One region of the Microbacterium sediminicola genome, then DNA from elsewhere that is predicted to be linked to it. Evidence: predicted binding sites of a transcription regulator. Region 1 holds the regulator's gene; each other region holds the start of a gene.
What was found. Region 1 encodes HrcA, which represses chaperone genes, less so after heat shock. Its sites were predicted from a motif close to TTNGCACTCGNNNNNNNCGAGTGCNAA; they were not measured.
Positions count from the first base shown of each region.

Region 2: a site for HrcA is predicted at 1,760-1,786, ahead of groL (chaperonin GroEL). Genes of this name have one in related genera too.
Region 3: a site for HrcA is predicted at 3,962-3,988, ahead of groES (co-chaperone GroES). Genes of this name have one in related genera too.

Region 1 is NZ_BAAAPL010000001.1:779,118-786,512, reverse strand. Features, by position in the region: gene ybeY (rRNA maturation RNase YbeY) at 1-249, opposite strand, end outside; gene ABD206_RS03625 (PhoH family protein) at 246-1,277, opposite strand; gene ABD206_RS03620 (histidine triad nucleotide-binding protein) at 1,324-1,671, opposite strand; gene ABD206_RS03615 (16S rRNA (uracil(1498)-N(3))-methyltransferase) at 1,710-2,447, opposite strand; gene dnaJ (molecular chaperone DnaJ) at 2,450-3,562, opposite strand; gene hrcA (heat-inducible transcriptional repressor HrcA) at 3,611-4,648, opposite strand; gene hemW (radical SAM family heme chaperone HemW) at 4,749-5,963, opposite strand; gene ABD206_RS03595 (DUF1990 domain-containing protein) at 5,963-6,607, opposite strand; gene lepA (translation elongation factor 4) at 6,618-7,395, opposite strand, start outside.
Region 2 is NZ_BAAAPL010000001.1:1,606,248-1,613,642, forward strand. Features, by position in the region: gene groL (chaperonin GroEL) at 110-1,729, opposite strand; gene ABD206_RS07545 (cold-shock protein) at 1,886-2,089, opposite strand; gene ABD206_RS07550 (LytR C-terminal domain-containing protein) at 2,221-2,823, opposite strand; gene ABD206_RS07555 (DUF3263 domain-containing protein) at 2,823-3,134, opposite strand; gene ABD206_RS07560 (DUF2332 family protein) at 3,144-4,148, opposite strand; gene msrB (peptide-methionine (R)-S-oxide reductase MsrB) at 4,232-4,639, shown strand; gene ABD206_RS07570 (DMT family transporter) at 4,656-5,666, opposite strand; gene ABD206_RS07575 (hypothetical protein) at 5,639-7,395, opposite strand, start outside.
Region 3 is NZ_BAAAPL010000001.1:57,098-64,492, reverse strand. Features, by position in the region: gene ABD206_RS00255 (metal-sensitive transcriptional regulator) at 1-147, shown strand, start outside; gene ABD206_RS00250 (zinc-dependent alcohol dehydrogenase) at 282-1,298, opposite strand; gene ABD206_RS00245 (LacI family DNA-binding transcriptional regulator) at 1,379-2,317, shown strand; gene rarD (EamA family transporter RarD) at 2,437-3,429, opposite strand; gene groES (co-chaperone GroES) at 3,582-3,878, opposite strand; gene ABD206_RS00230 (THUMP-like domain-containing protein) at 4,034-5,374, shown strand; gene ABD206_RS00225 (hypothetical protein) at 5,501-5,824, opposite strand; gene tsaD (tRNA (adenosine(37)-N6)-threonylcarbamoyltransferase complex transferase subunit TsaD) at 6,024-7,118, opposite strand; gene rimI (ribosomal protein S18-alanine N-acetyltransferase) at 7,109-7,395, opposite strand, start outside.

The sequences.
Region 1 (7,395 bases):
CCCCTCCGGCGTGGGCGCCTCCTCCGTACCCGGGCGAAGCTCATCCATCGGGAAGCTCAGCACGTCGGTCGGGCCCGGCTCGTCCATCCACTGCACGTGCAGGGACTCCATGGCACCCTCGTCCACGAGCAGGATCGCGAGATCCGCGTCCGGGCTGACGTGCAGCTCGGCCAGGTTGTGCTCCGTGAGCCGGAGCAGCACCGTCTCATCGACGGCGACCCCGGACTCGTTGGTGATCTCGATCGTCATCGGCGTCCTCGCTGGGGAAGGTGGTCCCGAGGTCCACCGGTGTGGGGAACTTGCGTGCGCCGGTCGGCGCGGTTCGCGAACTCGGCTGCCTCATCCCGCTCACGTCGGGCCGCGAGGCGCTTCTCGTCGTACGCCGAGTACGCATCGACGATCCGACCGACCAGCGTGTGACGCACGACATCATCGCTGGTCAGATAGGCGAAGTGCAGGTCGTCGATGTTGCTCAGCACTCGGGTGACCGTACGCAGTCCCGAAGTGCCCTGCGGGAGGTCGACCTGCGTGATGTCTCCGGTGACCACCATTTTGGTGTTGAACCCCAGACGCGTGAGGAACATCTTCATCTGCTCGGGGGTCGTGTTCTGAGCCTCGTCGAGCACAACGAACGAGTCGTTGAGCGTGCGCCCTCGCATGTAGGCGAGCGGAGCGACCTCGATCGTGCCCGTCGCCATGAGCTTGGGGAGGATCTCGGGATCCATCATTTCGTTGAGGGCGTCGTACAGCGGTCGGAGGTAGGGATCGATCTTGTCCGTCAGCGACCCCGGCAGAAACCCGAGCCTCTCCCCCGCCTCCACCGCCGGGCGGGTCAAGATGATGCGGTTCACCTCTTTGCGCTGCAGGGCCTGCACAGCCTTGGCCATCGCCAGGTATGTCTTGCCTGTCCCGGCCGGACCGATGCCGAACGTGATCGTGTGGTTCTCGATGGCGTCGACGTACGCCTTCTGCCCGAGCGTCTTCGGTCGGATCACCCGCCCGCGACTGGAGAGGATGGCCTCGCCGAGCACCTCGGAGGGGCGCGGCCCGCCCTCGCTCCGCAAGATCCGGTTCGAGTTGGCGACATCCGCGGGCGCGATGCTGTGCCCGGCGCGCGTCATGGTCAACAGCTCTTCGACCAGCTCGCGCGCGGCGGACACCGCTGCGGGCTCGCCGGTAAGGGTGATCTCATTGTCGCGCACGTGGACGTCGACCCCTGGATGCTCCCGCTCGACCACGCGGAGCAGCCGATCCTGCGGTCCGAGCAACTGCACCATCGCGATGCCGTCGGCGAAGAGACGTTCGGTGATCGCTTCGTCGGATTCAGCCACCGAGGCTGCCTTCCGCGAGGTCGCCGCCGAGCACGTGGGCGTGTACGTGGAACACGGTCTGGCCCGCGCTCGGTCCGGTATTGAAGACCAGCCGGAACTCGCCGTTGCCGTGGACGCGGGCAACGTCCGCCGCCAGGCCCGTCATCTCGGCGAGGAGCGCCGGATCACCGTCCGCGAGCTCGACAACGTTGCGGTACTGCTCGCTCTTCGGGATCACGAGGAGGTGCAGAGGCGCCTGCGGAGCGATGTCACGGATCGCGAAGACGTTCTCCGTCTCGGCGATGATCTCCGAGGGGATCTCGCCGCGCAGAATCCGGGTGAACACCGACGCTTCGCTCATGCCTCCAGTGTACCGATGCGCTTTCCTCACCGACCGGTTCACCACCGCCCGAGGCGGGCACACAGCAACGCGATGGCTGCCGGACCCGCTGTCGACGTGCGCAGAACTTCGTCCCCGAGGCGGACGAGCGTGGCTCCCGCGCTCACGAGGACCTGCAGCTCACCGTCTGCGATGCCCCCTTCGGGTCCGACCACGAGGACCACGTCCCGCCAATCGGTCGCGTCCCACTCGATTGTCGTCAGCCTCTCGTCAGCTGTCGGTTCGAGCACGAGCATCCGCACCGACCCGGCGCGCGCGGCCAACGCCGCCGTCGTCTCGATACCGCGGACCACGGGGAGCCAGGCACGGTGCGACTGTTTGCCTGCTTCGCGTGCGATCGTGCGCCAGCGTGCGACGCCCTTTTCTTGCTTCGGGCCGTCCCACCGCGACACCGAGCGCGACGCCTGCCACGGAGTGATCACGTCGACGCCGAGCTCCGTCGACGCCTGCACGGCGAGCTCGTCGCGATCACCCTTGGCGAGGGCTTGCACCAGCTCGATCCGCACGCCCGGCGGGGGCACCTCCGAACGGACGATCACCTCGATCTCCACGCGTCGCGCATCCACCGCGACCACAGTTCCCTCGAGCCAGACGCCGCGTCCGTCGCCGACCGTGACAGCCTCACCCGCCCGTACCCTGCGCACCGCGGCAGCGTGATGTGCCTCCGACCCGGTGAGGACGATCTGCTCACCGGGGACGGCGGTGGCGGGCTCATCCAGCACGAAGTGCAGCGCCACGATCAGCCGTTCCGGAACCGATCGCGCAGCTTGGAGAACAGGCCCTGATGGAACTCGGCGAGCTGCGGGCGTGGCAACTTCGTCCGCGTGGCGAGTTCTTCGATGAGCGAGCGCGACTTCGCATCCAGCCGCGTGGGCGTGACCACGTGGACGCCCACGCGGAGGTCGCCACGCTGGTTGCCGCGCAACGGGGTGATGCCGCGTCCCTTGATCGTGAGCACGTCGCCGGACTGGACCCCGGGGCGGATCTCGAGATCGACGGGGCCGTCGAGGGAGTCGATACGGCTGGTCGTGCCGAGGATCGCGTCCGGCATCGACACCTCCAGGGTTGCGAGCAGATCCTCGCCGTCGCGGCTGAACACCGCGTGATCGGCCACCGAGACCTCGATGTAGAGATCGCCGTGCGGGCCGCCGCCGGGGCCGATCTCACCCGAGCCGGGCAACTGCAGACGAAGTCCGGTTTCCACACCGGCGGGGATGTCGATCGACACCGTGCGGCGCGCCCGTACGCGCCCCTGTCCCTGACACGTGGCGCAGGGATAGGGAATCGTCGTGCCGTACCCCTGGCAGGTACCGCAGGGCTGAGAGGTGACGACGTTGCCGAGCAGGCTGCGCACCGTCCGCTGCACGTGGCCGCTGCCGTGGCAGATGTCACAGCGCACCGGGGAGGTCCCCGGCTGCGTGCACGCCCCGTGACAGGTCTCACACTCGACAGCGGTGTCGACCTCGATATCGCGGTGGACACCGAACACGACGTCCTTCAGCTCGAGGTCGACACGCACGAGCGCATCCTGACCCTTCTCCTTGCGCGAGCGCGGCCGGCCGGCACGGGCTCCTCCCCCGCCGAAGAAGGTCTCGAAGATGTCGTTGAAGCCCCCGAAATTGGCGCCTGCTCCCCCGAAGGGACTGTCGCTGCCGCCCGCGTCGTAGCGCGCGCGCTGATCCGGATCGCTGAGCACGTCGTACGCGTGGGTCACGAGCTTGAAGCGCTCTGCTGCTTCTTCGCCAGGGTTCACGTCAGGGTGAAGCTGGCGGGCCAGCCGGCGGTACGCCTTCTTGATCTCATCGGGGGTCGCTTCGCGCGACACTCCCAGCACCTCGTAGTGGTCAGCCACGATCGCCTTTCTGCCCCATGCCGCGCACGGCATACAGCGGTCGTCGGTTCATCGATTGCTCTCGTCGTCCGAGAGCAGCCGCGTCAGATATCGTGCAACCGCGCGCACGGAGGCGAGATTGCTCGGATAGTCCATGCGTGTCGGACCCATGAGCCCGACGCGTGCCCGCGCTCCGGTCGCGTCGTAGTCGCTCGCGACCACGGAGGCCTCCGACAGCCCGAAGGCTTCGTTCTCTCGGCCGATGCTGGCGGCCAGGCCGTTGTCGTCGGCCACCATCTCGCCCATCAGGCGCAGGAGCGTCACCTGTTCCTCGATCGCTTCGAGCAACGGATAGATGCTCCCCCGGAAGTCGGCCTCGCGCCGGGCGAGATTCGCAGTGCCGGCCATGACGAGGCGATCCTGACGGAACTCGTCGAGTTCCTCCTCGACCACGCGAAGCACCGCGGCCACCGCGCGCTCGTGGCGTGTGGTCTCCGCTGGCGACGTCGCGCGCTCCTCGACGCGCGCCACGCCCTCGCGAACGGTCTTTCCCACCAGCAGTGTCGAGACCTCGGCGCGTAGGCGCGCGATCTCGGTCTCGTCCAGATCGTCGGGGAGCACCGCCAGTCGCTGCGACACGCGGCCGGTGTCAGTCACCACGATGACGATCACGCGAGGGCCATCGAGCGCCACAAGCTCTATGTGGCTGATGTTCGCTTTCGCGAAAGAGGGGTACTGGACGATCGCGACCTGGCCCGTCAGCTGGGTGAGCGCACGCACGGTACGCACCAGCACGTCATCCAGATCGTTCGAGCCCTCGAGGAACTGCGAGATCGCGGTGCGCTGTGCCGGCGAGAGCGGGCGGATCTCGGCGAGGTGATCGACGAACACGCGGTAGCCCTTGTCAGTCGGCACACGACCCGACGAGGTGTGCGGCGCGGCGATGAGCTCTTCGTCTTCGAGCAGGGCCATGTCATTGCGGATCGTCGCCGCCGACACACCGAAGGCGTGGCGCTCCACGATGGCCTTGCTGCCGACGGGTTCGCGGGTGTCGACATAGTCCTGCACGATGGCTCGCAGAACCTGCAGGCCGCGCTCGCTGACCATGTCTTCTCCCTTCGGCGCGCGAGGTGGGTCGTGCCGCGAACTGTTGGCACTCATCCACGGTGAGTGCCAATTCTATCGGATGCGACACCACGGACTCCCGTCAGGCGACGAGTGTCCGCACGATCGTGTCGGCGAGCAGTCGCCCGCGCAAAGTGGGCACCACACGACCGGCGATCGCGACCGGACCGTCGATGAGCCCGTCGGCGATGAGCCCCGCCAGGTCGCGGCGCTGCGTTGCGTCCAGCTCGGCGATGGGAAGCCCGTCGCTCGTTCGTGTGGCCAGCAGAACGCGCTCCAGCGTGCGGGCGGCGGCATCCGGGATCTCCTGTCCCGCTGCCGGCGACAGACCTCGCGCGAGCCGCTGTGCATAGGCCGCGGGGTGCCGCACATTCCAGAAGCGCACTCCGCCGATGTGGCTGTGCGCGCCCGGGCCGAAGCCCCACCAGTCGTGCCCCCGCCAGTACGCCTGGTTGTGCCGCGATCGCAGCATCTCACTCCTGGCCCAATTCGAGACCTCGTACCAGGCGAAGCCGGCCGCGGCGAGGGCCGCGTCCGCCCACTCATACATCGCGGCGTGCACGTCGTCATCGGGCGCGGGGTACTCGCCACGGCGGATCTGCCGCTCGAGCTTGGTGCCGGATTCGACGATGAGGGCGTAGGCAGAGAGGTGATCGGGCTCCAGCGCGATTGCGGCATCCACGGTGCGCTGCCACTGGTCAAGGGTCTCGCCGGGCGACCCGTAGATCAGATCGACGCTGACCTGCAGGCCGCCCCGTCGCGCCGCCGCGACGGCCGTCGTGACGTTCGCCGGGTCGTGCATGCGATCGAGCACAGCCAACACGTCCGGGACCGCGGACTGCATTCCGATCGAGAGACGCGTCACGCCCGCGTCGACGAGTCTTTCCACCACGGTGTCGTCGACCGTGTCCGGGTTCGCCTCGACGGTGACCTCCGCGTCGGCGGCGATTCCGAACTCGCCGCGCACGGCATCCAGCATGTGCGCCAGATCGCCCGGCGGCAGCAGCGTCGGCGTGCCTCCGCCGAAGAACACCGTCGATGCTTCTCGGCTCGGCCCGAGGTCGGCGAGCACACGCCCCGCCAGTGCCACCTCGCCCGCCAGCGTCTGGGCATAGTCGCCTTGGCGTGCGCCACGCAGCTCGGTGGCGGTGTACGTGTTGAAGTCGCAGTACCCGCAACGCACGCGGCAGAAGGGCACGTGGATGTAGGCCGAGAACGGTGTTCTCGAATCGATCCGCGCGCCCGGGAGTGATCCGTCGGCGGGCACCGGATCACCGACCGGCAGCGCCGCTCCCATCAGGATGCGAACAGCGGTGAGACCGCCTTGAGATAGCGCTCGAACAGCCGGGTGCGACGGCGGCGCACGAGGGTGGGAAGGATCCGATACAGCGCCGACACCGCGGTGTCGAAGGCCCGTACGGTGAACCAGACCTCGTCGTTCGGGCGCCACTCCAGCAGGAACAGCTCCTCGCCGCGCACCACCGAGCCCCCGACGGTGCCGAGAGCGACGGCGACTCGTCGCGGCTCCTCCACCGCGAGGATCACGCGAAGATCCGCGTCCGCGCGATATCCGTCCACACGACCGCTGACATGGATGCTCGTGCCGGCGCTGACGTAGGGAGTGCCCTCCGCATCGAAGCGCTGCTCCGCCTCGCGCCGTGCCGGACCCACGGGGGTACCGTCCGCGTCGTAGGACACACCGGTGTACCCGGGTCCCGCAGCCGGATGCACGTTCGAGATGCTCAGACCCGCGCCACGCAGCGGTGTCCACGTCAACAGCGACTCGGTCGCCGTCGCGAATCGCTCCTCCCCGCTGCCGAGGCGCCAGGACTGCTCGGCGGGAATGCTGCCCTCGGGCGGGAACTGCATCAGGTCGGGTGCCTGCGTGGCCCCGACCGCTGCGTAGTCGACGGTCTCGTCCCGGAATGTGCCGCGGCGCATGGTGGTCAGACTACTTCTCTTTGCCCTCGACGTCGCCAGAGAGTGCGGCGATGAAGGCCTCCTGCGGCACCTCGACTCTGCCGACCATCTTCATGCGCTTCTTGCCCTCTTTCTGCTTCTCGAGGAGCTTGCGCTTGCGGGTGATGTCGCCGCCGTAGCACTTGGCGAGCACATCCTTGCGGATCGCGCGGATCGTCTCTCGCGCGATGATGCGCGCACCGATCGCCGCCTGGATCGGCACTTCGAACTGCTGGCGCGGGATGAGCTTGCGCAACCGTTCAGCCATCATCGTGCCGTAGCTGTACGCCTTGTCACGGTGGACGATCGAGCTGAAGGCGTCCACCTTCTCGCCCTGCAGCAGGATGTCGACCTTCACGAGATCGGCGGTCTGCGATCCCGCGGGCTCGTAGTCCAAGCTCGCGTAGCCCTGCGTCCGGCTCTTCAGATGGTCGAAGAAGTCGAAGACGATCTCACCGAGGGGCATGGTGTAGCGCAGCTCGACGCGCTCCTCGCTGAGGTAGTCCATCCCCAGCAGGCTGCCGCGACGCGACTGGCACAACTCCATGACGGTGCCGACGTAGTCCTTGGGGAGCAACACGCCGACTTTCACGACCGGCTCCGAGACCTCCGAGACGCGCCCGTCCGGATACTCGCTCGGGTTCGTGACGGTCACGGTCTCTCCCGTGTCGGTGAGGACCTCGTACGTCACCGAGGGCGCGGTCGTGATCAGGTCGAGTCCGAACTCGCGAGAGAGGCGCTCGGTGATGATCTCGAGGTGCAACAGCCCC
Region 2 (7,395 bases), 830 kb from region 1:
GTCCCATCCCGGCCGAGCGTCACGGCGTGTCGTGACCCCTCGCGCAGAAGGCCGACAACGAGAGAGGCCCTCCCCCGAAGGGAAGGGCCTGTCTCGTTGTGAATCAGACTCAGAAGTCCATGCCGCCGGTGGGGTCGGCAGGAACCGCGGGGGTCTTCTCGGGCTTGTCCGCAACGACCGCCTCGGTCGTGAGGAACAGGCCGGCGATGGATGCCGCGTTCTGCAGAGCCGAACGGGTCACCTTGGCCGGGTCGATGATGCCCTGTACGAACAGGTCGGTGTACTCACCGGTCGCGGCGTTGAGGCCGTGACCCGTGGGCAGCTCCGAGACCTTGTTGGCCACGACGCCGGGCTCCAGCCCTGCGTTCAGCGCGATCTGCTTGAGCGGAGCCTCGATGGCCACCTTGACGATGTTCGCACCGGTCGCCTCATCACCGGCGAGCTCGAGGCCCGCCAGCGCCTTGGTACCGGCCTGGATGAGAGCGACGCCACCACCGGGGACGATTCCCTCTTCGACGGCAGCCTTCGCGTTGCGAACGGCGTCCTCGATGCGGTGCTTGCGCTCCTTGAGCTCGACCTCGGTCGCTGCACCCGCCTTGATGACGGCCACGCCGCCGGCGAGCTTGGCGAGGCGCTCCTGGAGCTTCTCGCGGTCGTAGTCGCTGTCGGTGTTGTCGATCTCGCGACGGATCTGGGTCACGCGGCCCTCGATGAGCGACGCGTCGCCGGCACCCTCGACGATGGTCGTCTCATCCTTGGTGATGATGACCTTGCGTGCGCGGCCGAGCAGGTCCAGGGTCGCGTTCTCGAGCTTGAGGCCCACCTCTTCGGTGATGACCTGTCCGCCGGTGAGGATCGCGATGTCCTGCAGCTGAGCCTTGCGGCGGTCACCGAAGCCGGGAGCCTTGACGGCGGCCGACTTGAAGATGCCACGGATCTTGTTGAGCACCAGAGTCGCGAGAGCCTCACCCTCCACGTCCTCGGCGATGATGAGGAGCTCCTTGCCCTCCTGGATCACCTTGTCGACGACGGGCAGAAGGTCCTTGATGTTCGAGATCTTCTGGTTCGCGATCAGGATGTAGGGGTCCTCGAAGACCGCTTCCTGACGCTCGGGGTCGGTCACGAAGTAGGGGTTCAGGTAGCCCTTGTCGAAGCGCATGCCCTCGGTGAGCTCGAGCTCGGTTCCGAAGGTGTTCGACTCCTCGACGGTGACGACACCTTCCTTGCCCACCTTGTCGATGGCCTCGGCGATCAGCGCGCCGATCTCGGGGTCAGCGGCAGAGATCGACGCGGTCGCGGCGATCTGCTCCTTGGACTCGACCTCCTTGGCGCTGGCAAGCAGCTCATCGGTCACGGCCTTGACGGCCTTCTCGATGCCCTTCTTGAGCGAGATGGGGTCGGCGCCGGCGGCGACGTTGCGGAGGCCCTCGCGCACAAGCGCCTGAGCGAGCACGGTCGCCGTGGTGGTTCCATCGCCGGCGACGTCATCGGTCTTCTTGGCGACTTCCTTGACGAGCTCTGCGCCGATCTTCTCGTACGGGTCGTCGAGCTCGATCTCTTTGGCGATCGACACACCGTCGTTCGTGATCGTGGGGGCGCCCCACTTCTTCTCGAGAACAACGTTGCGACCGCGGGGGCCGAGCGTCACCTTGACGGCGTCAGCCAGGATGTTCAGGCCACGCTCGAGGCCACGGCGGGCTTCCTCGTCGAAAGCGATCATCTTTGCCATGTGTTCGTCCCTCCCGGACGGGGCTAGGTCTTAGCACTCTGGGATACGGAGTGCTAAACCATTCTGGCACTCGACCATGGCGAGTGCAAGCGGGAGCAGATGCAGAAATCCCCCGCGGCCACAGCCACAGGGGATCTCCTTCTGGGGACGGAAACGTCAGGCGACGACGCGGACCGACTCGGCCTGCGGGCCCTTCTGTCCGCTGCCGACGGAGAACTCGACTTTCTGCCCCTCCTCGAGGACACGGAAGCCGGTCATGTCGATGTTCGAGTAGTGCACAAAGACGTCTTGACCGTCATCGACGGTGATGAAGCCGTAGCCCTTCTCGGCGTTGAACCATTTGACGGTACCTAGGGCCATGCGAAACTCCTGATGCTGGGCGGGTCTTGCGCCATCGTATTCAGGGCAAAAGCGCGAATTCGCGCGGAATGCGAAGTATTGACACCCGCGCATTCAAGTTGTTACGGGCCGGAAACACGGCTCGTACGCACCTACTGGTCCGTTGTCGCCGTGGGGGTCGGAGCACCGGCAGCCGTGCTGTCGAGGCCGATGACGATCGTCAGCTGGAGTGCCGCACTCTCATCCACCTCGGTCGCCTCGTCGTCGACGGGTTGATATGCATCGCTCTGCACGACCCTCGCACCGCCGATCACCTCGGAAAGCCCCAGCGCTGCCGGCAGATCCGTCGCGTTCGCGTAGTAAATCGTGGTCTCGGCGAAGTCGGTGCTGCCCGCTTCACCCGCCAGCACGTCGTCCGCGGCCCACCCCGCGGCGATCAGCTCGTCCTTCATCTGCGTGGCCAGTCCGGTCTCGGGCGTCGCATTGAGGATCAGCACCGCATACGAGGTGTCAAGGACCGGGTCGATCGTCGCCGTCGGGGTCGGGGTGGGCTGGGCCTCGGGGAACAGCACGATACGACCCGAGACGACGAACGTCCCGAAGATGCCGACGCCGATGAGGATGACGGTGGCAAGCGCCGCCCAGAAGAAGACGATCCCGCCCCGCATGTGCGGATTCTCGCCACGGTGCGCACCCACACGGCCCGGGCCGTTGGGGACGTCATCGAAGCGGTCGCGCGGGAACGAAGGGGGCATCACACGATCGTACCGACGCCGAACCTGCGTTCTTGCCCTGAGCCGGGCCCGTCGGTCGAGAATCCCCGCGTGCGTGCCGTGGCGCGCGACCGCTCCCGCAGACGCCGCAGCCGCGCGATCAGCAATGGGTCGTACTCCTGCGCCTCGAGCGAGTCGATCAAGCGCCCGAGCAGCTGGTAGTAGCGCGCGGGCGACATGCCGAGTGTTTCGCGGATCTGCTCCTCTTTGGCCCAGCCTCGCAGGCGGCATCCGGACTCGAAATCGAGCACAGCCCGCTCCCGGTCAGTCAGGGAACGCTCGTGCAAGGTCACGCCCCGAGGCTACCGACGAGGACTGACATCCCTCGGAAGCCACTCCACCCAGGCTCCCAATGGGTCCGCGCAGCCAAGGGCGCGATCATCCATCCCCAGCACGAAGCCGCCAGCTGTCGTCGGCGTGGCTCCCCACCGATCGTGGAGCGCGGGCGGGTCCAGCGACACCCATCGCGTACGCGGACGACTGATCCGGGCAGCGTCGATCTCACCGAACAACGCCGCCCGACCCGCTCGGGGAATATGGGGAAGAACCCCAGGCGTCGTGATGATCAGCGTCGCATCCTTCGGCGCCGTGTCGGCAAGGGAAGTCAGCACGCGGGGGGCGGTCGCATCGCCGCGCACGAGCCTCGGCGGCTCGGCACGCACGAGATCGATCGCCGCCTCGATGCGCGCCAGTCGACCTGTTTCGCCCGGCCAGACCAGCGCGGCGAGGAACGCGCGATCGCGAGCGGATGCGACATCGACCGGTGCCAGGTCGATGCCCGCGCGCCAAACGATCTCGGGCGTACGCAGCGACGCATCCTGCCCCGACCACCGACTGTTCAGGGTCACGGTGGACGGACCGGTGGGGGGATCCAGGTCCGTCGCCCCGCGATAGCGATACGAGTAGCGGTCGGGATACAGGCACAGTCCCGCGCTCGCACCGATCTCCAGCAAGGCAATCGGTCCGTCGACGAGACTCAGCGCGGGAAGCAGCGCCGCACACCGCAGAGGCTCGTTCGTCTGCAGCCCGCGACGGGTGCACTCCTCGGCCACCTCCGGCAGGTGACCGGGCAGCCACCGGGCCCAAGCCGCGTAGTCCCCCTCGGGAGCGCCGAGCATGCGGGTGACGGCGAACACGAGCGGAGGCTGTCGACGGTGGGCAGGAATCTGCGCGAGGAGGTTCTGCACGTCCTTGTCGGTGGCCACGCCCGCGGCCCATTCCCCATAGCGGGCGGAACGGCCCGGCGCCTCGTCATGGGCGAACCGCGCGTACCGTTCGGCGACGGCGAATGCCTCCTCGTACGACATCCCTCTATTGTCGTGGTCGGGATATGCGAGACGCGGAACAGCCGGGGCGCGGTTCGCGTTGCATTCCCATACAAGGAGGAACAATGTCCTACCCCACCCAGAAGTCCGACCAGCAGTGGCGTGCCGAACTCAGCGCCGACCAGTACGCGGTGCTGCGCGAAGCCGCCACCGAACGCCCGTGGACGGGAGAGCTCCTCGACGAGAGCCGAGCCGGCCTCTACACGTGCGCTGCGTGCGGCAATGAACTCTTCGTCAGCGGTACGAAGTTCGACTCGCACTGCGGGTGGCCGAGCTTCTACGAGTCGGTGCGCCCCGAGGCCGTGGAGCTGATCGAAGACCGCACCCACGGGATGCTGCGCACCGAGGTCCGCTGCGCGAACTGCGGATCCCACCTCGGCCACGTCTTCCCCGACGGTTTCGGCACCCCGACCGGGGACCGCTACTGCATGAACTCCATCGCGCTGGAGTTCACTCCGGAAACCGACGCCTGAGACTGCGAGCCGCGCCTCACGCGGTACGGGGTCGCCGCGGAACGACGACGACGAGCACCGAGACCAGGGCGAGGCCGGCGATCACGAGTTCACGCACGAACCCGGGGCTGGCGGGCGTGGGCCACAGGGCATCGAGGATCAGCGCGGCGATCAGCTGCCCCACCACGGATCCCAGCACCAGCAGGAGCACCCCGGTGCGCCGGACGAGCGCCGCCGACAACATGATGTAGACGACGCCGAGCGCGCCACCGAGATAGGGCCAGGGGTCGTCGGGCCAGACCACAGGGAAACCGAAGAGCGCCACGTGCACGATCGCGATCGGGACGAGCACCGCAGTGCCGCCGAGGAAGTTGATCACCGTGGCGATCATCGCCGAGTCGGTCTGCTGACGTAGTCGCCCGTTCGTGGCCTGCTGCCACGACACCCCGGCTCCCGAGGCGAACGGCAAGAGCAGCATCCACCAGGGCACCTCCGCCAGGTGGGAGCCGGTGACGGAGACCGCAACAGCGACGAGCGCGATGGCGCCGCCGAGCACGCGCCGCATCGTGACCGGCACCACCCCGGAGGGCGAGTAGCCGATGCGGTCGATGACGATCCCGAACACGATCTGGCCCGCCACGAACCCGACGGTGAACAGCGCGACCCCGATGATGCCCGCGGTGATCGACTGGCTCGACACCGTGAAGGCGCCGGCAAGGCCGCCGAGCAGCATCCACCATGGGATGCGGCGCACCCGGATGCCGTCGACGAGAACACGAGCCCCCTGGCGGCCCGCGCGCGTGATCAGCGCGATGAACGCGACGATGATCAGTCCCGAGCCGAAGGACACGGCCGCCGCCACGGTGCTGTCCTCGATCCGATGGCCGAGCTGACCGTTGACCCGCACCTGCATCGCCGTCAGCGCGCCGACCGCGATCGTCCCGCTGAGCGCGAGGATCGTCGTCGCGGTGCCGGATCTCACCGGTTCATTCTGCCCGAGCGCGACGCCGCGGGCGGCGATCAGGCCCGCGGCCGCGGTCTGCGCCACCTCTCGAACGCGAGCAGTGAGGTTGCGCCCAGGGTGAGCGCCGCGGCACCGATCAGCGTCGGCACGGGCGCAGTCCCGCCCGTCGGTGGCAGGGTGTGCGCGGCAAGCGTCAGCGTCTCGGCATCCTCACCGCACAGCCCCTGGGCGAGAATCCGCCCCTCCTCATCGTGGATCGTGGCGACGTACGCGAGCGTGGATGCCTCACCCCAGGTCTCGGGGACGAACGGCTGCGACGTCGCGACGAACGGGTCGGCCGCGCTGTGCAGCCCCGCGGCGACGTCGAAGGTCTGCGAGAAGACCTCCGTGCCCTCGAGGCAGACCAGCTCTTCTGCGGAAGCGACGCGGAAGGCGTCGATGCGGGCGACGGCGTCGTCGGGAACCCATCCTGTGACGGTGATCGTGTCGGTCACTTCGGCGCCTGCGGGCACGGGGCGCTCAGCGTCCGCGGCCGCCGCCGTCGTGGCGAGGTCCAGCACGAGAGAGGTCTCCTCCGCCCGTCCGCACGCTCCCCGCGCGATGGTCTGCGATGGTGCGGCGGTCACGGCGGTATTCGTTCCCAGCAGCTCCACCCACACGATCGGCGCGTACGCGTCGGCCGGAATGCTCGGAGAGGTATATGCGCCCGGCTCCGTGATTACCTGAGGCGTCCCGGCGCTGTCGAACACGCGATTCGCGTCGGTGCACACCCAGCTCAGGTCACCCTCGGGGACACCTGCCGGGTAGGCGATGCGTCCATCTGCATCAAGCGGCACCCGGTAGGCCGCGAACGAAAGCTCGGCCCCGATCACCGGCAGTGGGCCGGCCACGGTCGCGACATCGCTCAGTGTTCCGCCGAGCGGTGCCGCCGGCTGCGCGAGCGTGGTCACGGCCGGCTGCAGGATGCTCTGGATCTCAGTGGCGCGTCCGTAGTCATCGCGCCACGGCTCCACCCACTCCCGATACTGCGCGGGCTGATCTTCGGCGTGAACACCCAGGACCCATACGACGCTGCCGGTGCCGCTGGCGGGAGCGAGGATGCCGCTGGCCTCGGCGGTGGGGGTTGAGATGGTGCCCGCGCCCTCAGCCGTGACGTGCACCGTGCCGATCAGTCGCGCATCCGCCGGGATCGTCGCGACGGGAGAGATCTCGTCCCGCGCTCGGGGATCGTGGTACGCATCCCAGCGGAAGACCACCGGGATGTTGCGCCCCGCATCCTGCAGCCAGAGTCCGTCGACACTGACCTCGGCGGTGTCGACGGCGAGCTCGCTCAACCGCACACTCGACGTCGCGACCTGGGTACTCGCACGGATTCGTGCCGGAACGATACTCGACTCCGCGACCTGCCCGAAAGGCGCAGCGAACGCATATCCGGAGGGCAGGAACGGTGCCACCGCGGCGGGCTGGGCGTTCCGCTCGATCGTCCACACCCAGGTGTAGAACCCGGATGTCGAGACCGCGGGGCTGGCGGTCGCGTCGTAGGTGACCGTGGGGCCGCCGTCCCCGGTCGTCACCGTTGCGGTCGCTGCGATCGGGGACCCGGCGGGAGGTGTGGCCGATTGCTCCGGCTGCTGGGCGAACGGACCATAGACGACGCCCGAAGCGGTGATCGGCAGGTAGTCGCCATCCGACATCCGATACCAGGGATTGTCCAGCCCCGCGGAGTCGGCCGTCGTGCCGAAGGTCAAGACATCGACGAGGCTGTCGCCGCGCTCGTAGTACTCGGCGTGCACACGCGTGGCGACGACCGGGC
Region 3 (7,395 bases), 720 kb from region 1:
CTGACCAGCGCTCTGGATGCCGTCGCCGTCGGCCTACTCGAAGACCACCTCCGCCACTGCGTGGTGGATGCCGCCCGCGAGAGCGACGAGCAGGCCGAGGTCAAGGTCAAGGAGGCCACCGCCGCCATCGCCCGCTTCGTGCGGTGATACCACCAGGCCGAGTTGCACCTCACCAGCGCGAGTTGCACCTCGCCAAAGACCTGCAACTCGGCGCGAGGAAGCGCAACTCGGCGTGACGAAGAGCAACTCGGCGCCACAAAGAGTGGCCGGGGGTGGATGCCTCAGTCGAAGGTGACCACGACCTTGTCGGCCGCACCCGGCGTCTTGGCCAGAGTCAGCGCCTCGAGCGCCTGCGCGAACGGCAACGTGTGGCTGATGATCTTCGCGTACTTGTCGGCGTGCGCCATGATCGCGTCGGTCACCTCGAAGATCTCGGTCGGGTAGCCCATCGCCATGCGGATGTCGATCTCGGACCCGAGGATCGCGCCGAAGTTCACCTCGACGGGCTTCTTGTGCACCGCCGGAATCGTGAGCACTGCGCGGTGCTTGGCGATGGCGAGCACCGTCTCCACGACGCTCGGGACACCGGCGGCGTCGATGAAGACATCCGTCCCGACCTTGCCCGGGCGACGCATACCGTCGGTGGCTGCGCCGTGCAGTTCGGTCAGGCGCGCGGCGACATCCTCCTCGGCGGAGTTGATGACAGCGTCGGCGCCGACGGCGAGTGCGACCTCGAGGCGCGAGGGCTGGATGTCGACCACGACCACATGCGCGACGCCCTTGGCCTTGAGGCTGATGGCCGCGCCGAGGCCGATCGGACCGGCGCCGAAGACGACGGCCTTGTCACCCTCGCCCGCGCCCGACCGGTTCACGGCGTGGTGGGCGACGGCCATCGGCTCATTCAGTGCGGCGACGGTCCAGGGAATCTCGCTCGGGATGACGCGCAGCTGGCGACCGGGGACGATGTCTTTGACGACGACGTACTCGCTCATCGCGCCCTGCGCGCCGCCCGAGCCGAGCAGGCCGTCGGTGAAGGCCATCGTGTCGATGACGACGTGATCGCCGACCGCGACGCCCTGCGCCTCAGCGCCGACCTCGACGACCTCGGCCGCCGGCTCATGGCCGAGCGGGGTCGCGCCCTGACGGGGCGGGATGCCCCCGACGTGCGCGTACATCGCGTCGGAACCGCAGATGCCACAAGCCTTGATCTTCAGCAGCACATCGTTCGGGCCCACCTCGGGCATGTCGATGTCGACCCATTCGATGGTGTCGGGGCCGGTGACGTAGACGGATTTCATGTCGACTCCCTTGTCCGTGGAACGTACGCGACTAGGGTAGCTACTAAATCGATTAAGTGCCCGGTCGAAAGGTTCCGTGGATGCCGACGCCCACGCCCGCCCCGCGCGTGACGATCCGCGACGTCGCACAGGCCGCCGGCGTCTCGGCCGCGACCGTGAGCTTCGTCCTCAACGACACGCCCGGTCAAACCCTTCGACCCGAGACCCGCGTGCGGGTGCGGGCCGCGGCATCCGAGCTCGGATACCAGCCTCACCGGCTGGCGCGAGCGCTCCGCGAGGGGTCCTCCCGCCTCGTCCTGCTGAAGGTCGGCGCGCTTCCGGCGACCGGCCGCAGCCTGCCCTCTCTCATCGCCGGGATGGAGGCCGAGCTGCACCACCACGGGTACGCGCTGGTCGTCTCGTACGGTGATCCCGGTCGTGACACGGAGCTGCTCGAGGCGGTCGCACCCCACACGGTGCTCGACCTTCCGGCGATCTACGCCTCGCCCGAAGCGACCGCCGATGGCGGCTGGGCGGAAGGCTTCGCGGCCCACACCGCGAACCAGCTGGGCCACCTCATCGATCGTGGGCATCGCTCGATCGCGTTCGTCGTGCCGCACGATCCCGCCACGCGCGGGCTCGCTCGCCTGCGGGTGCGGTTCGCCCAGGATGTCGCAGCCCAGCGGCACGCGGCGCTGCGGGTCGTGGAGCTCAGCCCGAGCGCGAGCGTCGTCGAGATGCTGCGGGCACTGCGGCCCGCAGCGCAGTCCACACCGCCCACCGCGGTCGCCGCTTTCGACGACGACACCGCATTCGCCATCCTCTCGGCGATGGTCGACCTCGGCTGGCGCGCCCCCGATGACCTCGCGGTGATCGGATTCGACGAGGGCCCGCACGCAGCGCTCTGGCACCCGGCGCTCACCTCGGTGCGGATCGAGGCCGAGGAGTTCGGCCGCCGCGCGGCCCTGCGCGCGATCGGCCTCGATCCGGGCGACTGGATCGGCACACCGTCGACCGTCACCCCTCGCGCCACCACCTGAGGTGCCCCGCGCCCCCTAGCCGAACCCACCTCTTTGTTGCGAACCCACACGCTTCTGACGCCATCAACGGGTGGATTCGCCATAAGAGTGTGGATTCGGCGGTGCGGCAGTGCGGGGCCTCAGGTGAGCTCGGCGACGTCTGAGACGCCGGGGACGGCATCCTTGCCCGCACGGCGAGAGCGGCGCGCTGCCGCCAGCGAGTCGACGGTGAGCACAATCAGAGCGACCCACACCAGGCTGAAGCCGATCCACCGCTCCGCGGGCATCGGCTCGCCGAGGATCAGGATGCCGCTGAGGAACTGGAGGATCGGCGCGACGAACTGCAGCAATCCGACCACCGACAGCGGCACGCGACGCGTCCCGGCTGCGAAGAACAACAGTGGAATCGCGGTGACGGCACCCGCGAGGGTGAGGAGCACGGTGTGCCACGGGCTCACCTGGCCGTAGGTGAAACTCCCCGCGGCGCCCGTCACCACGAGGAGGACCAGAGCGACCGGCGTCAGCCACGCGGACTCGAGCGTCAGACCGCTCAAGGCATCCACCGACGGGCCGATGCGCTTCTTGATAAGGCCGTACGTCGCGAAGGATCCGGCCAGGGTGAGGGCGATCCACGGGAAGGCGCCGTACCCGACCACGATCACGACGACCGCGGCCGCGGCGATGCCGATCGCGACCCACTGCGCCACACGCAGCCGCTCATGGAGGACGACGACCGCGAGGATCACCGTCGCGATTGGATTGATGAAGTAGCCCAGGCTCGTCTCGATCACGTGACCCGAGAGGGCCGCGACGATGAAGACCTGCCAGTTGATGTAGATGAAGGCACCCGCCAGGCCCGTCAGCAACAGCAGCCGAGGCCGACGGATGATGGCGATCAGCGGCTTCCACCCACGGGTGACGGTCAGCAGCAGCACGCAGAAGACGAGCGAGAGGAAGATCCGCCAGCCGACGAGCTCGAACGGCCCCGTCGGCGCCAGCAGGACGAAGTACAGCGGCAGAAAGCCCCACAGCAGATACGCGACGAACGTGTAGACACCGCCGATGGCCCGCTCGCGGGCGGGGTCGGCGGGTGTGGATGCCGCGGGGGCGGCATCCGGGGAGTTCTGCGTCACCGACCCAGCCTAGGACCGCCCGGCGACCTGGCGACGCGCGGTTACCGCCACAGCGGCGGCACAATCCTGCCAATCCGAGACCCGTGGCCACCCGGCGGCACAAAAGAAGAGACCCGGATGCCGAAGCATCCGGGTCTCCGCAAGAAACCGACTCAGCGGACGACGACCGCCAGGACGTCGCGGGCCGAGAGCACGAGGTACTCGTCAGCGCCGAACTTGACCTCGGTGCCGCCGTACTTGCTGTAGATGACGCGGTCGCCGACGGCGACGTCGAGCGGAACACGGTTGCCGTTGTCGTCGATGCGGCCGGGGCCGACAGCGATGACCTCGCCCTCCTGGGGCTTTTCCTTGGCGGTGTCAGGGATGACGAGACCGCTGGAAGTGGTCTGCTCTGCCTCGACCTGCTTGATGACGATGCGGTCCTCGAGCGGCTTGATGGAAACCGACACGGGTCTACCTCTGCTTTCCTGTGATACCCAAGACTCGTTAGCACCCAACGTGTGAGAGTGCTAACGCCAGTGTAGAGAACGGGTTGGCACTCGTGCAACGTGAGTGCCAAAATCCATGCCCCGAGCGGATTGGGCCGGCACCGTAGGCTGGGGCGGTGGATGCCGCCGAGTTGCACGCGCTGCTCACCCCCGAGGGGTTGCGGCTGCTGGATGCCACCGACCCCGTCGCTTCGTCGGCGGATGTCGCGCGCACCGTGTCGACGCTGCGCGCCGCCGGCCACTCCCCCGACCTCGTCTCCGCTGTCGTCGGCCAGGCGCGCCTGCGAGTGAAGGCACGGGCGAAGTTCGGTGACTTCGCCGATCGCATGCTCTTCACCCGCGCGGGGCTGGAGCAGGCCACGCGCCTGTCCGTCGCCGCGCACCACGCCGGCCGGTTCCGCGCCGCCGGGATCGAGCGCGTCGCCGACCTCGGCTGCGGGATCGGTGGCGATGCTCTGGCGATGGCCGGGCTCGGCATCCGGGTGGATGCTGTCGAGGCCGACGAGGTCACGGCCGCGCTCGCCGCGTACAACCTCGCCCCCTTCGGCGCCGACGCGCGGGTGCACCACGCCACGGCACAGGAGTTCGTCACGGCGACACTCCCGAACGCCGCCCGGCGCATGCACAACGCAGGAGTCCATGCTCTGCCGACCGGCGACGACGCCGTCGAACCGCGTGAGTGCGCTCCCGATCGCGACGAGCCGGATGCCGACTCCTGCGTCGCGCACCGACCCGACGTCCCAACGGCGGTCTGGTTCGACCCGGCACGCCGCACAGCAGGGCACAGCGAAACCCGCCGCACCGCGCCCGAGGACTGGTCGCCGTCACTGGACTGGGTGTTCGACCTGATCTCGCGCGTCCCCGGTGGCGTGAAGCTCGGGCCGGGCCTTGACCGCGACCTCATCCCCGACGACATCGAGGCGCAGTGGGTGTCGGCGGACGGGTCGACGGTGGAGCTCGTGCTGTGGTCTGGGGTGCTGGCCCGGCCCGGCATCCGTCGTGCGGCGCTCGTGCTGCGCGGGTCCCGCGCGTGGGAGCTGACCGCACCGGCGGATGCCCCGGATGCCGCGGTGCGGCCCCTCGGCGCCTATATCCACGAGCCGGACGGCGCTGTCATCCGCGCCCGTCTGATCGGCGAGGTCGCCCGGTCGCTGCACGCCGGCATGCTGTCCGAGGGCATCGCCTACCTGACCTCCGATGACGCGCGCACCAGTCCCTTCGCGGCGAGCTTCCGGGTGCGTGAGACCCTCCCGGCCGACACCAAGAAGCTCGCCCGCGCCCTCCGCGAGCGCGGCATCGGGACGCTCGAAATCAAGAAGCGCGGGGTGGATGTCGACCCCGCAGCCCTGCGTCAGGCGCTGAAGCTCCGCGGCGACGACTCCGCGACGCTGATCCTCACACGCATCGACGGCGCCCGCACCGCGATCCTCGCCGACCGCCTCCCCCCGGCATCCTGAGGCGGACTGCCCCTCCCTCGCTGAACCCACACCTTCGTTGCGAATCCACACGCTCGTAGCGCCACAAACATATGGGTTCGCAACCATCGTGTGGGTTCGGGGCACGGCGGCCGCCAGCGAGAGGCGTCAACTCATCTGGATGACGGCGTAGGCGAGCCAGCCCAGGCTGTAGACGACCGATGCCGAGGCGAGCACGAGCGCCCAGATCGCGACGGCGCGGCTGTCGCGCGGATGCCGCAGCGCGAGGATCCCGGTGATGATGGCCACGACCCCGATGATGATGCCCCAACCGACGAACAGCGAGACAAGCAGCCCGACGATCGCGAACCCGAGGGCCCACCCGGCATAGCCGTGGTCGAGGGGCGGGGCCTCGATCGGGCCGGCATTCGGCTCCCAATCGGGTTCGTCGTGCTCGATGCTCGGTCCCGAGGTGACCGTGGGCAGATCCACCGGTGCAGTCGGCAGCCGCGAGAACCCGCGATCCGACGTCCCGAACCCGCTGACCATCACGCCTCCCCCGCGCCGTTGGATGCCGCCACGTTACCGCCCCGCGACTCCTCCGCCGAACCCACAAGCTCGTTGCGAACCCACACGTTCATGCCGACATTTAGATGTGGGTTCGCAAGGAAGGTATGGGTTCGCGGTACCGTCATGCATCCGATGGCGCGACCTGGATCTCGGTGATGGGAAGCGTCGAGTCGGCACCGAACTCCATCGTCGAGGGCGCCCGCCCCGACGCGATCAGCTCGGCGGCGAGCGCGGCGATCATCGCCCCGTTGTCGGTGCACAGCGACAGCGGGGGGATCCGCACGGTGACCCCCGCGTCCGCGGCACGCGCGAGCGCGACCTCACGCAAGCGCCGGTTGGCGATGACCCCACCGCCCAGCAGCAGGCGCGGCACGTCGTAGTCCTTGCACGCGGCGAGCGCCTTCGTCACCAGCACGTCGACGACGGCCTCGCGGAAGGATGCCGCCACGTCCGCGATCGGTACCTCCTCGCCGGCCGCCTCGCGCTGCTCGATCCAACGTGCGACCGCGGTCTTCAGCCCCGAGAACGAGAAGTCGTAGCGGTGCGCGGCCAGGTCGGAGGCACGGGAGAGCCCGCGCGGGAAGCGGATGGCATCCGGATCGCCCGGCACCCCGCCGTCACCGCCGGCTGCCGCGCGGTCGATCTCCGGCCCACCGGGATAGGGCAGCCCGAGGATGCGGGCGATCTTGTCGAAGGCCTCGCCGGCCGCGTCATCCATCGTCTCGCCCAGCAGTTCGACGTCGCCGGTGAGATCTCGCACGAGTAGCAGCGAGGTGTGTCCGCCCGAGACGAGCAGCGCGACGGTCGGGAATTCGAGCGGCTCGGCATCTGCATCCAGGATGTCGGCCGCGATGTGCCCGACGAGGTGATTGACCGCGTACAGGGGCTTGTCGAGCGAGACGGCGAGCGCCTTGGCGGCGCCGACACCGACCATGAGCGCGCCGGCGAGCCCCGGCCCCGAGGTCACGGCGACCGCGTCGAGATCAGCGAGGGACACGTCCGCTTCGGCGAGCGCCTGGCGCAGGGCCGGCTCGAGGGCCTCCAGGTGGGCGCGTGCGGCGACCTCGGGCACGACACCGCCGTAGCGGGCGTGCTCGTCCATGCTCGAGGCGATCGTGTTGGACAGGAGCGTCCGGCCACGGACGATGCCGATGCCGGTCTCGTCGCAGCTGGTCTCGATCCCCAGCACGAGCGGCTCTGCACCGTTCAGCAGCATGAGCCGCTGCCGATCGCGCAGGAACCGTTGGTGACCCAGCTGGTGAGGTCGAGCTGCATGATCACGGCGTCGACATCGTCCGGCTGGTAGTAGCGCGGGCGGCGTCCGGTCTCGACGAAACCCTCCGATCGGTACAGCGCCTGCGCCGCGAGGTTGTCGTCGCGCACCTCGAGGAACATCGTCTTCGCGCCGGCCGACAGCGCCTCGCCGAGCAGGGTCGTCAGCAGGGCGCGGCCGCGCCCCTTCCCGCGGAAGGCGACATCCAGCGCGATGGTCT